DNA from 3 places in the Lentzea sp. HUAS TT2 genome. Region 3 is predicted to be linked to each of the others. Evidence: riboswitches for the same ligand, from Rfam matches in the RefSeq annotation. Region 3 holds a riboswitch; each other region holds the start of a gene.
The links. Region 3 has a riboswitch for glycine ahead of gcvP (aminomethyl-transferring glycine dehydrogenase). Riboswitches for the same ligand answer to the same signal wherever they lie in the genome.

Region 1: linked by a shared signal. The riboswitch ahead of gcvH (glycine cleavage system protein GcvH) and the one ahead of gcvP (aminomethyl-transferring glycine dehydrogenase) in region 3 are both predicted to bind glycine.
Region 2: linked by a shared signal. The riboswitch ahead of gcvT (glycine cleavage system aminomethyltransferase GcvT) and the one ahead of gcvP (aminomethyl-transferring glycine dehydrogenase) in region 3 are both predicted to bind glycine.

Annotation. Positions count from the first base shown of each region.
Region 1 covers NZ_CP196667.1:1,747,013-1,751,023, forward strand. The annotation lists gene ACSHWB_RS08515 (hypothetical protein) at 7-627, shown strand; gene ACSHWB_RS08520 (L-serine ammonia-lyase) at 614-1,978, opposite strand; gene gcvH (glycine cleavage system protein GcvH) at 2,023-2,406, opposite strand; glycine riboswitch at 2,471-2,563, opposite strand; gene ald (alanine dehydrogenase) at 2,787-3,899, shown strand; gene ACSHWB_RS08535 (TetR/AcrR family transcriptional regulator) at 3,955-4,011, opposite strand, start outside.
Region 2 covers NZ_CP196667.1:818,014-822,024, reverse strand. The annotation lists gene ACSHWB_RS04190 (CaiB/BaiF CoA transferase family protein) at 1-54, shown strand, start outside; gene ACSHWB_RS04185 (hypothetical protein) at 392-571, shown strand; gene ACSHWB_RS04180 (transcriptional regulator) at 736-1,227, shown strand; gene ACSHWB_RS04175 (hypothetical protein) at 1,397-1,777, shown strand; gene ACSHWB_RS04170 (DUF3817 domain-containing protein) at 1,792-2,094, shown strand; glycine riboswitch at 2,140-2,245, shown strand; glycine riboswitch at 2,247-2,337, shown strand; gene gcvT (glycine cleavage system aminomethyltransferase GcvT) at 2,437-3,531, shown strand; gene glyA (serine hydroxymethyltransferase) at 3,545-4,011, shown strand, end outside.
Region 3 covers NZ_CP196667.1:431,754-435,764, reverse strand. The annotation lists gene ACSHWB_RS02210 (bifunctional nuclease family protein) at 18-491, shown strand; gene ACSHWB_RS02205 (MerR family transcriptional regulator) at 796-1,362, shown strand; gene ACSHWB_RS02200 (Clp protease N-terminal domain-containing protein) at 1,450-2,421, shown strand; glycine riboswitch at 2,478-2,573, shown strand; glycine riboswitch at 2,577-2,672, shown strand; gene gcvP (aminomethyl-transferring glycine dehydrogenase) at 2,722-4,011, shown strand, end outside.

The DNA of each region.
Region 1 (4,011 bases), 1.3 Mb from region 3:
GGCTGCATGAACGGCTGTTTGCGCTGCTGGAACCAAGCCGAGCTGGACCAGCTCGACGGGGATCCGGCGCTGGTTCCTGACGACCTCCTGCGGAAGTTCGCGAGGGAGGTCTACGACCACTTCGACCAGGACGAGTACGAACTCGCCTGGCGCCGTTTCGCGCCCAGGATCGTCGGCATGCTGGACCACACCCCCGAGAGCTGGCTCACCCAAGGCCTGACGTGGGCAGGGGTGTCCCGCTGGCCGGAGAACGAGCAGATCGCGCTGCGATCGCTGCTCACCGAGACCGTCGTCCGCGCCGCCGGCAACGAGGAGCGCAGGCTAGAGGTCGCCGAGCTGATCTGGGCCGCGGCCCAGATGGATCAGGACGTGAGCCCGTGGCTGCGCGTCGTCGACGGCCTTCCCCCGGCGGTCGTCGCGGAGCTCGCCCGGGACTGGTCCTACGACTTGCTGGCCGGCAGCGGACGGTCCGCCGCCAGTTGGGATCTCTGGCCGGAGCCCGGCGACCCGATCCGGGAGTGGCTGCTCACCGCCTCACTGCGCGCCCGTCTGTCCGAAGTGGATGGCGAGAGCGCGCAGTGGGCGGTGTACCAGATCGACATGCTGGCGGACGTCAGCACTCGATGACGTTCACGGCGAGTCCGCCGCGAGCCGTCTCCTTGTACTTCACCGACATGTCCTTGCCGGTGTCCCGCATGGTCTTGATGACCTTGTCCAGCGAGACGAAGTGCGAGCCGTCGCCGCGCAAGGCCATGCGCACGGCCGTGATGGCCTTGATCGACGCGACCGCGTTGCGTTCGATGCACGGGATCTGCACCAGCCCGCCGATCGGGTCGCACGTCAGGCCGAGGTTGTGCTCCATGGCGATCTCGGCGGCGTTCTCGACCTGTTCGGGGGTGCCGCCGAGCACCTCGGCGAGACCTCCGGCGGCCATCGAGCAGGCCGAGCCGACCTCTCCCTGGCAGCCGACCTCGGCGCCGGAGATGGACGCGTTCTCCTTGAACAGCACGCCGATCGCACCTGCCGTCAGGAGGAAGCGAACCACGCCGTCGTCGGACGCCCCTGGCACGAACTTCGTGTAGTAGTGCAGGACCGCCGGGACGATGCCGGCCGCGCCGTTGGTCGGTGCGGTGACGACACGGCCGCCCGCCGCGTTCTCCTCGTTGACCGCCAGCGCGAAGAGGGTCACCCAGTCCATGACCCGCAACGGGTCGGTGACGAAGTGCTCCTTCTCCAGCGTCTTGCGCATCTCGGCGGCACGCCGGCGGACCTTCAGGCCGCCGGGCAGGACGCCGTGCTCGTTGCAGCCGCGTTCGACGCATTCCTGCATGACGTGCCAGATGTGCAGAAGTCCTTGGCGGACCTCGGCTTCCGTGCGCCACGACAGCTCGTTGGCCATCATGATCTCGCTGATCGACAGGCCGGTCTCGCGACACCGCGCGAGGAGCTCGTCGCCGGTCAGGAACGGATGTGCCAGCGGCGTCGAGTCCGGCTTGATGCGGTCGGTGCCCGACGCGTTCTCGTCGACGACGAAACCGCCGCCGATCGAGTAGTAGACGGCGTGCTCGACCGGCTTGCCGCCGGCGAACGCCTCGAAGCTCATCCCGTTGGGGTGCAACGGGAGTGACTTGCGGCGGTGCATGACGAGGTCGCGGTCGTGCACGAAGCCGATCTCATGCGCACCGCCGAGCTTGAGCCGTCCGCCGGAGATGATCTCCTCGACGCGGTGGGCCGCGGCGGTGGGATCGACTTCCTCCGGGTGGTTGCCTTCGAGGCCCAGGAACACGGCCTTGGGGCTGCCGTGACCGTGACCGGTCGCACCCAGTGAGCCGAACAGCTCGACGTGCACGCGGTCCACTTCGGACACACGCGCGCCGAGCTTCTCGACGAACATCGCGGCCGCGCGCATCGGGCCGACCGTGTGCGAGCTGGACGGTCCGATGCCGACGGAGAAGAGGTCGAAAACGCTGATCGCCACTGATCAGTCCTTCGTGGTGGTGGGGCGGTCAGTCATGCCCAGAATCAACTGCTCTGCGTGAGTTCGGCGTACTTCGCCGCCGTGAGCAGGTTCTCGGCCGACTCGACGCGGACCTTGAACAGCCAGCCGGCGCCGTACGGGTCGCTGTTCACGATCGCCGGGTCGTCCACGACGGCGCTGTTGACCTCGATCACCTCACCGGTGACGGGCGAGAACAGGTCGCTGACGGACTTGGTGGACTCCAGCTCGCCGCAGACCGCGTTGGTGACGACCTTGGCACCGACGTCGGGCAGCTGGACGAAGACGATGTCACCGAGCGCATCAGCGGCGTACTCGGTGATTCCGCAGGTCAGCGGGTCCTGGGTGCCCGGCGTCCAGTCGACCCACTCGTGCTCGGCGGTGTAGAGCAGGTTCTCGGGGAACTCCACGGCGACGACTCCTCTGGCTGTGACGGGTCAGGAAACTTGCGCCCCCTCCGCCGTGCAGAGTTGCCTACCCCGAGCGGTCTTGCTGCCTGAGAGTGTGCGGGAGCTTGCCCCTTCGGCGCCCCGACCGGTTCGTCGAGGTCTCTCCCACTCGGGTTCTGACGCTTGCGCGCCGCGGCCGGTGTTCAGTTCTCGGCGCGAACGCTATGTGCGCCCCCGCCGAGTGTCAACGCGAGACGGTCGACCCGAACGCGAACGAGGCTCAGGTCGCTCTGTCCTAGATGAACAACCAGAGGGGTACCGGATAGTGCGAACCGCACAGTGACATGACCTTGCGACTGGCCCACATTATGAGATGTCGGCCACCGAACGGAGGAGTCATCGTGCGGATCGCAGTTCCCCGCGAGATCAAGAACCACGAGTACCGCGTCGCTCTCACGCCTGCCGGTGCGCACGAACTGACCAGCCGCGGGCACGACGTGTACGTCGAGCAGGGCGCCGGTCTCGGTTCCGCGATCACCGACGAGGAGTACCTCGCCGCGGGCGCCAAGATCCTCCCGACCGCCGACGACGTGTGGGCGGAAGGTGACCTGGTTCTCAAGGTCAAGGAGCCGATCGCCGAGGAGTACCCCCGTCTCCGCGCCGGCCAGACCCTCTTCACGTACCTGCACCTCGCCGCCGACAAGCCGCTGACCGAGGCGCTGCTCGCGTCCGGCACCACGGCCATCGCCTACGAGACCGTGCAGCTGCCGAACCGCTCGCTGCCGCTGCTCGCCCCGATGTCCGAGGTCGCGGGCCGCCTGGCCCCGCAGGTCGGCGCGTACTCGTTGATGAAGCCCTCCGGTGGCCGCGGCGTGCTGCCCGGCGGCGTCCCCGGTGTCGCCCCTGCCCGCGTGGTCGTCATCGGCGGTGGCGTGGCCGGCGTCAACGCCGCCACCATCGCCGTCGGCATGGGCGCGGACGTGCAGATCCTCGACACCAACGTCGACCGCCTGCGCCAGATCGACGCCCAGTTCCAGGGCCGTCTGCGCACGCTGGCCTCGAACTCGTTCGCCATCGAGCAGGCCGTCCGCGAGGCCGACCTGGTCATCGGCGCCGTGCTCGTCCCCGGTGCCGCGGCCCCGAAGCTCGTGTCGAACGCGCTCGTCGCGGACATGAAGCCGGGTTCGGTACTCGTCGACATCGCCATCGACCAGGGCGGTTGCTTCGAGGACTCCCGCGCCACCACGCACGCCGAGCCGACCTACGAGGTCCACAACTCGGTGTTCTACTGCGTCGCGAACATGCCGGGCGCCGTCCCGCGCACCTCGACCTACGCGCTGACCAACGTGACGCTGCCGTACGCGGTCGCGCTGGCCGACAAGGGCTGGGAGAAGGCGCTCAAGGACGACCGTTCGTTGGCCCTGGGCCTGAACGTGCACGCCGGTCTGCTGACCAACGGCCCGGTGGCCGAGGCGACCGGCCTGCTGCACACGCCGCTGGAGTCCGTGGTCTGAAAGCCAACTGAATGAATGAGGCCCCCGCACGCGTCAATCGCTGCGGGGGTTTCGCCTATCTGAGGGCCTCGACGCGCGCCTTGATGCCGTCGATCACGCAGTCGAGGCCGAA
Region 2 (4,011 bases), 390 kb from region 3:
GGTGTGGCGGCCGACAGGATTATGGAACTGCGGCGGTCTGGAGTAATTGGATGAATGTTCGGGTGCGCATTAATAACGCCACGAGAGCGTGACAGTGCGTGATGGGGGGACTTCGGCATCCGGGTGAGGCCCGGTGCAACTGTCTCTCTTCCAAGCTGTGGGATGCGAGGGTGTCCGTGTTCACCTCGTGCCCAGGACATCGGCGCTGTTGACGCCCCTCTTTAGCCGCCATTCGGGTGACGTTGGCCGTCACGCAGGCGTGCGTGGCTGGTGGATCCTGGCACGACTTGGGCGTGGTCGTTGTTCATCGCAAGGGTGAATGAGGGACCATGACGGGTGACACGGGCGGTCCGCCGCCTGACCGGTGAACCACACGGACGGAGAGGTACCTGTGAACCTCAAGAAGGTGCTAGTGCTGGCGGGCGTCGCGCTGGTGCTGTTCCTCCTGATCACCCAGCCCGAGCAGTCCGCTTCGGCGGTGCAGCAGGTCCTCGGCTGGCTGCGTCAGGGCGCGGAGTCGATCATCACCTTCATCAGGAGCCTCTTCGGCACGGCCACCCCGCTCAGCTAGTGACGGTGGGTGATCTTCGGCCGTCTGCGTTGAGCCGGATGGGTGGAATGAGGCCAATCACGCACTGGTAACGGGTGTTCTGGGGATTCAGGGTCTGGCGATTGTCAGACCTACCGAATACCTTCCGCTGCAATGGCCGATCCCCGACCGACGAGGAGGCACATATGGTCGAGGACTCCGGGGTCCACGAGCTGTTGCAGCAGTGGGCGGCTGAACGGTCTGATGACGCAGAGATGCAGGAGGTGAACCGGATCAAGAACGCGTGGCTCGCGGAGGCTCCCCCCTCGGCGCCAGGCATCCCCGTGCAGCGGGGAGGCAGGAGCGGGTCGCGTGGCTTGGTCAAGGTCGACTCGGCGGATCCGGCCTACGTGGCCGCGATGCGCAAGCGGGCGCCGGAGGCACCCGAGGCACTGCTCGCCGCCGCGGCGAGCTACTGGCAGCTGGTGGGCGACGTCGCCGAGGCCGAGCAGTGGTGGGACGCGGGCATCAGCCCGTTGGACCAGCGCGCGCTCGACTACCGCGCGGCGGGTCTGTCTCCTGCCGATCTCGGGAGGCGCCTGGGACCGATGACGGTTCTCCAGCACCTTCGTCGTGGCTCCGCCGCGGCTTGGTGCGTTGCTCGTCTGCAGAGGCAGCGCCGGGACGGCGTGGCGTAGTGGACCGGGGCTCCACGATTGGGGCCCCCATGTTCGCGGAATGCGCTCACCTCGATCGCTTCGCGTGTCTTGTGGGGGCCAAGCCCCCACGCCCCAGCCGGGGGCGAGCCCCCGGATCCCCCACGGGGTGGCCTCCGTCAGGAGGCCTCACCCAAGTAGTGTTGAGGTCGTGCGCGGCCTCTTTACTCCCCAACGTGTGCTGATCGCGTTCGCCTGTGTGGCGGCGCTGGTCGCCTGTTGCGGACTCGCCTGGTGGCAGTGGCAGCGCTTCGAGTCCGCCAGCGGCACGTTCCAGAACCTCGGGTACGTGCTCCAGTGGCCGCTCTTCGGCCTCTTCCCCCTCTTCATGGTGTGGCGGTTCCGTCGTTTGGCACGCCAGCGCCGTGACGAGGAACTCGCACCGGAGCCGGTTGCGGCTGCTCCACGCCCAGTGGCTACCGTTGACGCCGTCAAACCCGCGCCTGTCGAGTACCTCGACGACGAAGAAGACGCGGAGCTCGCGGCCTACAACCGCATGCTCGCGAACCTCAACGCGCGGGACGGTCGTTGAGCGAAGGCGGGCAGATGAAGGGTGCGTTGACCCGGTTCAGGGTCATGGCTTACGTGGTCGGAGTCTTCCTGCTGCTCCTGGTCGTGGCGATGGTGCTCAAGTACGCCGCGGACATGGGCGGCGCGATGAAGGTCGTCGGCCCGATCCACGGCTTCCTCTACGCCATCTACCTGGTGATTTCCGTCGACCTGGCGCTCAAGCTCCGCTGGTCGATCAAGGGCACCCTGCTGGTGCTGCTCGCCGGCACCGTCCCGTTCCTGTCCTTCTGGGCGGAGCGCAAGGTGGTCGAGAAGACTGCGCAGGGCGTCCCGCTGTGACGTTTGGCCTGCTAGCGTCTGGGGCTGACAACTGAACACGGCCGTCGATGTCGCGCGGAAGAGACCCCTCGGGAGTTCGTTCATCCCGGGTGGGCGCCGAAGGAGCAATCCCTCCCCGGAATCTCTCAGGCACAGGTACCGCGCGACGAAGGCAACTCTGGAAAGCAGGCCCATCAGCGGCCTCGCCCACGGTGCAAGTCGCGCTCCGCGCGGCGAAGCTCTCAGGCTCATGACAGAGGGGGAGGCTCGCTCTAGTGAGGAGTCTCCGATGGACCGTGTCATTCTTCTGATGCCTCAGCCGGCCGCGTCCGGCTCTTCGGCGCACCCTGGAGGAGCGTTCTGATGTCCCGCCTCACGCCTCTGAACGCCGAGCACGAGCAGCTCGGCGCGATGTTCACCGACTTCGCGGGCTGGCGGATGCCGCTGCGCTACTCGTCAGAGCTCGCGGAGCACCACGCCGTGCGCACGACCGCGGGCCTGTTCGACCTCACGCACATGGGTGAGATCGTGCTGACCGGTCCGCAGGCCGGCGAGGCCCTCGACTACGCGCTGGTCGGCCACATCTCCGCGCTGGCCGTCGGCAAGGCCCGCTACACGATGATCACCCAGGCCGACGGCGGCGTGATCGACGACCTGATCGTGTACCGCCTGGGCGAGGAGGAGTTCATGGTCGTCGCGAACGCCTCGAACGCCGCCGTCGTGGCTGACGCGCTGGTCGAGCGCGCCGCCGGATTCGACACCGTCGTCACCGACTCCTCGACCGACTACGCGTTGATCGCGATCCAGGGCCCGAAGTCCGTCGAGATCCTGTCCGGCCTGACCGAGACGGACCTGGCGACGGTCAAGTACTACGCCTCGTACCCGTCCACGGTCGCCGGCGTCGACGCGCTGCTCGCCCGTACCGGCTACACCGGCGAGGAGGGCTTCGAGCTGTTCGTCGCGCCCGCCGACGCGCCGGCCGTCTGGGCGGCGCTGCTGTCCGCCGGTGAGGCGCACGAGCTCAAGCCGTGCGGTCTCGGCTGCCGCGACACGCTGCGTCTCGAAGCCGGGATGCCCTTGTACGGCAACGAGCTCACGACGTCGTTGACGCCGTACAACGCGAACCTGGGCCGCGTCGTGAAGCTCGACAAGCCCGGCGACTTCGTGGGCCGCGAAGCGCTGACCAAGGTGTCGGAGTCCGGTGTGGACTCGGTCCTGGTCGGACTGAAGACCCCCGAGCGCCGCGCACCGCGTCACGGTTACGCGGTGCTCAACGGCGACGAGGTCGTGGGCGAGGTGACGTCGGGCGCGCTGTCCCCGACCCTCGGCTACTCCGTCGCCATGGCCTACGTGACCCGTGCCAGCTCTGAGCCCGGCACCCCACTGCTGGTGGACGTCCGCGGCAAGAAGCAGGCCGTCGAGGTCGTCGCACTTCCGTTCTACAAGCGCGCCAAGTAGGGAGATTCTCCAGATGTCCGACCAGTTCAACGCTTCCCTCGCGGAGTACGACCCCGAGGTCGCCGAAGCCGTTGCGGCCGAGTTGGCGCGCCAGCAGGGCACTCTCGAGATGATCGCCTCGGAGAACTTCACGCCCGTGTCGGTGCTGCAGGCCCAGGGTTCCGTCCTCACGAACAAGTACGCCGAGGGCTACCCCGGCCGTCGCTACTACGGCGGCTGCGAGCACGTGGACGTCGTCGAGCGCCTCGCCATCGAGCGCATCAAGTCGCTCTTCGGCGCCGGCTTCGCGAACGTCCAGCCGCACTCGGGCGCGCAGGCCAACGCGGCCGCGATGTTCGCGCTGCTCCAGCCCGGCGACACGATCCTGGGCCTGGACCTCGCGCACGGCGGCCACCTGACGCACGGCATGCGCATCAACTTCTCCGGCAAGCTCTACAACGTCGTGCCGTACCACGTCGCGGACTCCGATGGCCGCGTCGA
Region 3 (4,011 bases):
GAGGGAGGCGAGGCCCGATGAGCGAAATGCGCGTCGTCGGCGTGCGGGTGGAGCTGCCCCAGAACCAGCCGATCCTTCTTCTTCGCGAAACCGAGGGCGAGCGGTACCTGCCGATCTGGATCGGCAGTGTCGAGGCCACGGCGATCGCACTGGAGCAGCAGGGCGTGCGCCCGGCTCGTCCGCTCACCCATGATCTCCTCAAGGACATCATCGGGGCGCTGGGACGCAACCTCGAACAGGTTCGGATCACCGACCTGCAGGAGGGCACCTTCTTCGCGGAGCTCGTGTTCGACGGCGACGTGCGGGTCTCCGCGCGGCCTTCTGACTCGGTGGCGCTGGCGTTGCGGGTGGGCGTGCCGATCCACGCGGAGGAGTCCGTGCTGGCCGAGGCGGGCCTCATCATCCCGGACGAGCAGGAGGACGAGGTGGAGAAGTTCCGCGAGTTCCTCGACTCGATCTCCCCCGAAGACTTCAGGGGCGCCGACACCTAGATTTCAGGTGTGTCGCACTCCGTCTTGTATGGACCGTGAGGCAGTTCGTTTGGACGTCCCTCGATCGGACTACTTACGGTCGTTATGACCGCTAAACGATCACTAAACGTCACCTGAACGTCCCAGTTCGGGTGACGGTATGACTCTCCACTTGAGGTTGAGGGTCGCAACTCCCCGCGCGTCGCGTTGACCTGCCCTCGGACCGGTCTTACCGTCGAACTCGAGTGGACGTCGCTGCTTCACGAGAGTGGACGCAGCGGCTTGACGGTCATGAGTTTCGTGGCCGTTCCGAGGGGAGGCAGGCGTGGTCGAGGAAGCGCCCTTGAGGGCCGAATCCGGGCTGCAGGGTGAACTGTTCCCGGACTCCTCGCTGCCGGACGAGCTGGTCGGTTACCGAGGGCCCGCGGCGTGCCAGATCGCGGGCATCACGTACCGGCAGCTCGACTACTGGGCAAGGACCGGGCTGGTCGCGCCGACGATAAGGATGGCGCACGGCTCCGGGAGCCAGCGGTTGTACTCCTTCAAGGACATCCTGGTGCTCAAGGTCGTGAAGCGGCTGCTGGACACCGGTGTCTCGTTGCAGAACATCCGCGTGGCGGTCGACCACCTGCGCCGCCGCGGCGTGCAGGACCTGGCGCGCATCACGCTCTTCTCCGACGGCACGACGGTCTACGAGTGCACCTCGCCCGAAGAGGTCGTCGATCTGCTGCAGGGCGGTCAGGGCGTGTTCGGCATCGCGGTGAGCGGTGCGATGCGGGAGATCTCCGGCACGATCCACGAGTTCCCCGCAGAACGCGCGGACGGTGTCGAGATCGCGCCGATGACCGAGGACGAGCTGACCCGCCGGCGTCGCGAGCGCGCCACCGGCTGACCGGCCCGATGATCGTGGCCGACCGGCGGTCCTCCATGGCCGGTCGGCAGCAGCGCAGGCAGCCCGCTGCTCCCTAGCGTTGCCGGTATGACGCACACCGCCTCCTATCAGGTCGTGAAGGTGCTGGAAGCGGCGACGCAGCGCGCTCTCCGGCTGGAGTTCGGCTTCCTCGGCACCGAGAACCTGCTGATCTCGCTGATCGACACCATCGGACCCGGCCGCAAGCTCGGCGTGAAGTCGCTGCGGGCACAGGCGATGGCGCGGGGGCCGGAGCACTGGGCCGACGACGACGGTGGCGTCGTTCCCGAGGCTCATCCGGACGTCACGGCGTTGGTGAACATCGCCTGCGACCGCTTGGTCCTCGAGACCGTGCCACCCGTCAGCCGCGCGCTGGAGGAGTGTCTGCTCGCGGCGATCGCCCTGGCCGGCGACGGCGTGCTGACCACGACCCACCTCTCCCTCGCGTTGCTGGGGCAGCGATCCGGGCGTGCCGCCGACCTGTTCCTGTTGCGCGGCGTGGACGTCGAGGCGACGGCCGCCGCGGTGCGCGCCGATGCCGCGCGGCCCCACGCGGAGGTCGAGGAGGCGCCCGCCGTGCGGTTGCTGCGCAAGGCGGGGGCGTTGGAGGGGGAGTCCGGCGGCGGGTACGTGCGCTGGCTGGTGCGCTGGGTCGCGCGCGGTCAGGGGCTGGGCGGGCCAGTGCTGACCGTCGTGCGCAACGAGGCAGGACGACTGGCCGCGGCCGCGCGGCGGGACGTCTCGTCGCGGGACCTGGTGGCGGCGGTGCTGACGGTCGACCACCAGCTGACGGCGGCGGGCCGGAGGCTGAAGCCGGAGTTCGAGTCGGGTGGCGCGGCGGCGTTGCGCGCGGCGGGGGTGGACCCGGCCGCGTTGCCCGTCAGCGGTGGCGCGGTGGAGCGTGCGATGGAACGGGCGAAGCTCGTCGCGGCACGGCGCGGAGACGCCGTCGTGGGCACCACGCACCTGCTCGTGGCGGTGCGCGACGACCCGGCGGACCCCGTCGCGGGGGCGTTGAGCGGTCTCGGTGCTGAGATGTAGGTCGCGTCCCTAGGGACTAGGTGGGCTGCCTGCGGGTATTCTTCTCGGGTAGTCGCTGAACTCAGGCGGGAGAGACCGGGTTTCGAGCCCGGCGCCGAAGGAGCAAGTCCCTCCCCGGGAACCTCTCAGGCAACCAGGACCGCTGAGCGAGACGCCTCTGGAAAGTGGATCCCCCGGGATCCCGCCGACGGTGAAAGCCCACTCTGTTGTGGGTGAACCTCTCAGGCGCCCGACATCGGGTACGGACAGAGCGGGGAGGGCACAGGACCCGTGTGCCCGCAGCCACCCCGGAGGCGTTTGATGACGCAGGACCGCATTCCGCTCGCCGCTCTCGAGCACGGCACCCCGTTCGCCGACCGCCACGTCGGTCCGCGCCCCGCCGAACTCGCGCGCATCCTCGACGTCATCGGCGTCGGGTCGCTCGAGGAGCTGGCTCAGCACGCGGTGCCTTCGTCCATTCACGAGCGCGACCTCGTGCTGGACCTGCCCGCCCCGGCCACCGAGACCGAGGCGCTCGCGGAGCTGCGCGAGCTCGCGTCCCAGAACCGCCCGATGACGCAGATGATCGGCCTGGGCTACTACGACACCGTGACGCCGGGCGTGATCCTGCGCAACGTGCTGGAGTCGCCCGCCTGGTACACCGCGTACACGCCGTACCAGCCGGAGATCTCGCAGGGCCGTCTTGAAGCGCTGCTGAACTTCCAGACGATGGTCGGCGACCTGACGGGCCTGCCGGTCGCGAACGCGTCCATGCTGGACGAGTCGACCGCCGCCGCCGAGGCGATGACGCTGGTGCGCCGCGCGGGCAAGTCCAAGTCGAACAAGTTCGTCATCGACTCCGACACGCTGCCGCAGACGCTGGCCGTCATCGAGACGCGCGCCGAGCCGCTGGGCATCGAGATCGTCGTCGCCGACCTGTCGCAGGGCATCGAGGGTCTCGGCCTCGGCGGTGACTTCTTCGGCGTGCTGCTGTCCTACCCCGGCGCCTCCGGTGTCGTGCGCGACCAGGCCGCGTTGATCGAGGAGATCCACGCCGCCGGTGCACAGGCCGTCGTCGTCGCCGATCTTCTTTCTCTGACGCTGCTGCGCGCTCCCGGTGAGATCGGCGCGGACGTCGTCGTCGGCACCACGCAGCGCTTCGGCGTGCCGATCGGCTTCGGTGGCCCGCACGCCGGGTACATGGCCGTCCGGTCCGGTCTGGAGCGTCAGCTGCCCGGCCGTCTCGTCGGTGTCTCCGTCGACTCCGACGGCTCGCTGGCCTACCGCCTCGCGCTGCAGACGCGCGAGCAGCACATCCGCCGCGAGAAGGCCACGTCGAACATCTGCACCGCGCAGGTGCTGCTGGCCGTGATCGCGTCCATGTACGCCGTCTACCACGGTCCCGAGGGCCTGCGGTCGATCGCGACCCGCGTGCACCGCCTGGCCACCGTGCTCGCCACGGGCCTGTGCGAGGCCGGTCTCGAGGTCGTGCACGGCGAGTTCTTCGACACCGTCCAGGTGCGGGTCGAGGGGCAGGCCGCCGCTGTCGTCGCGAAGGCGCGCGAGGCCGGCATCAACCTCCGCAAGGTCGACGACGACGTCGTCGCAATC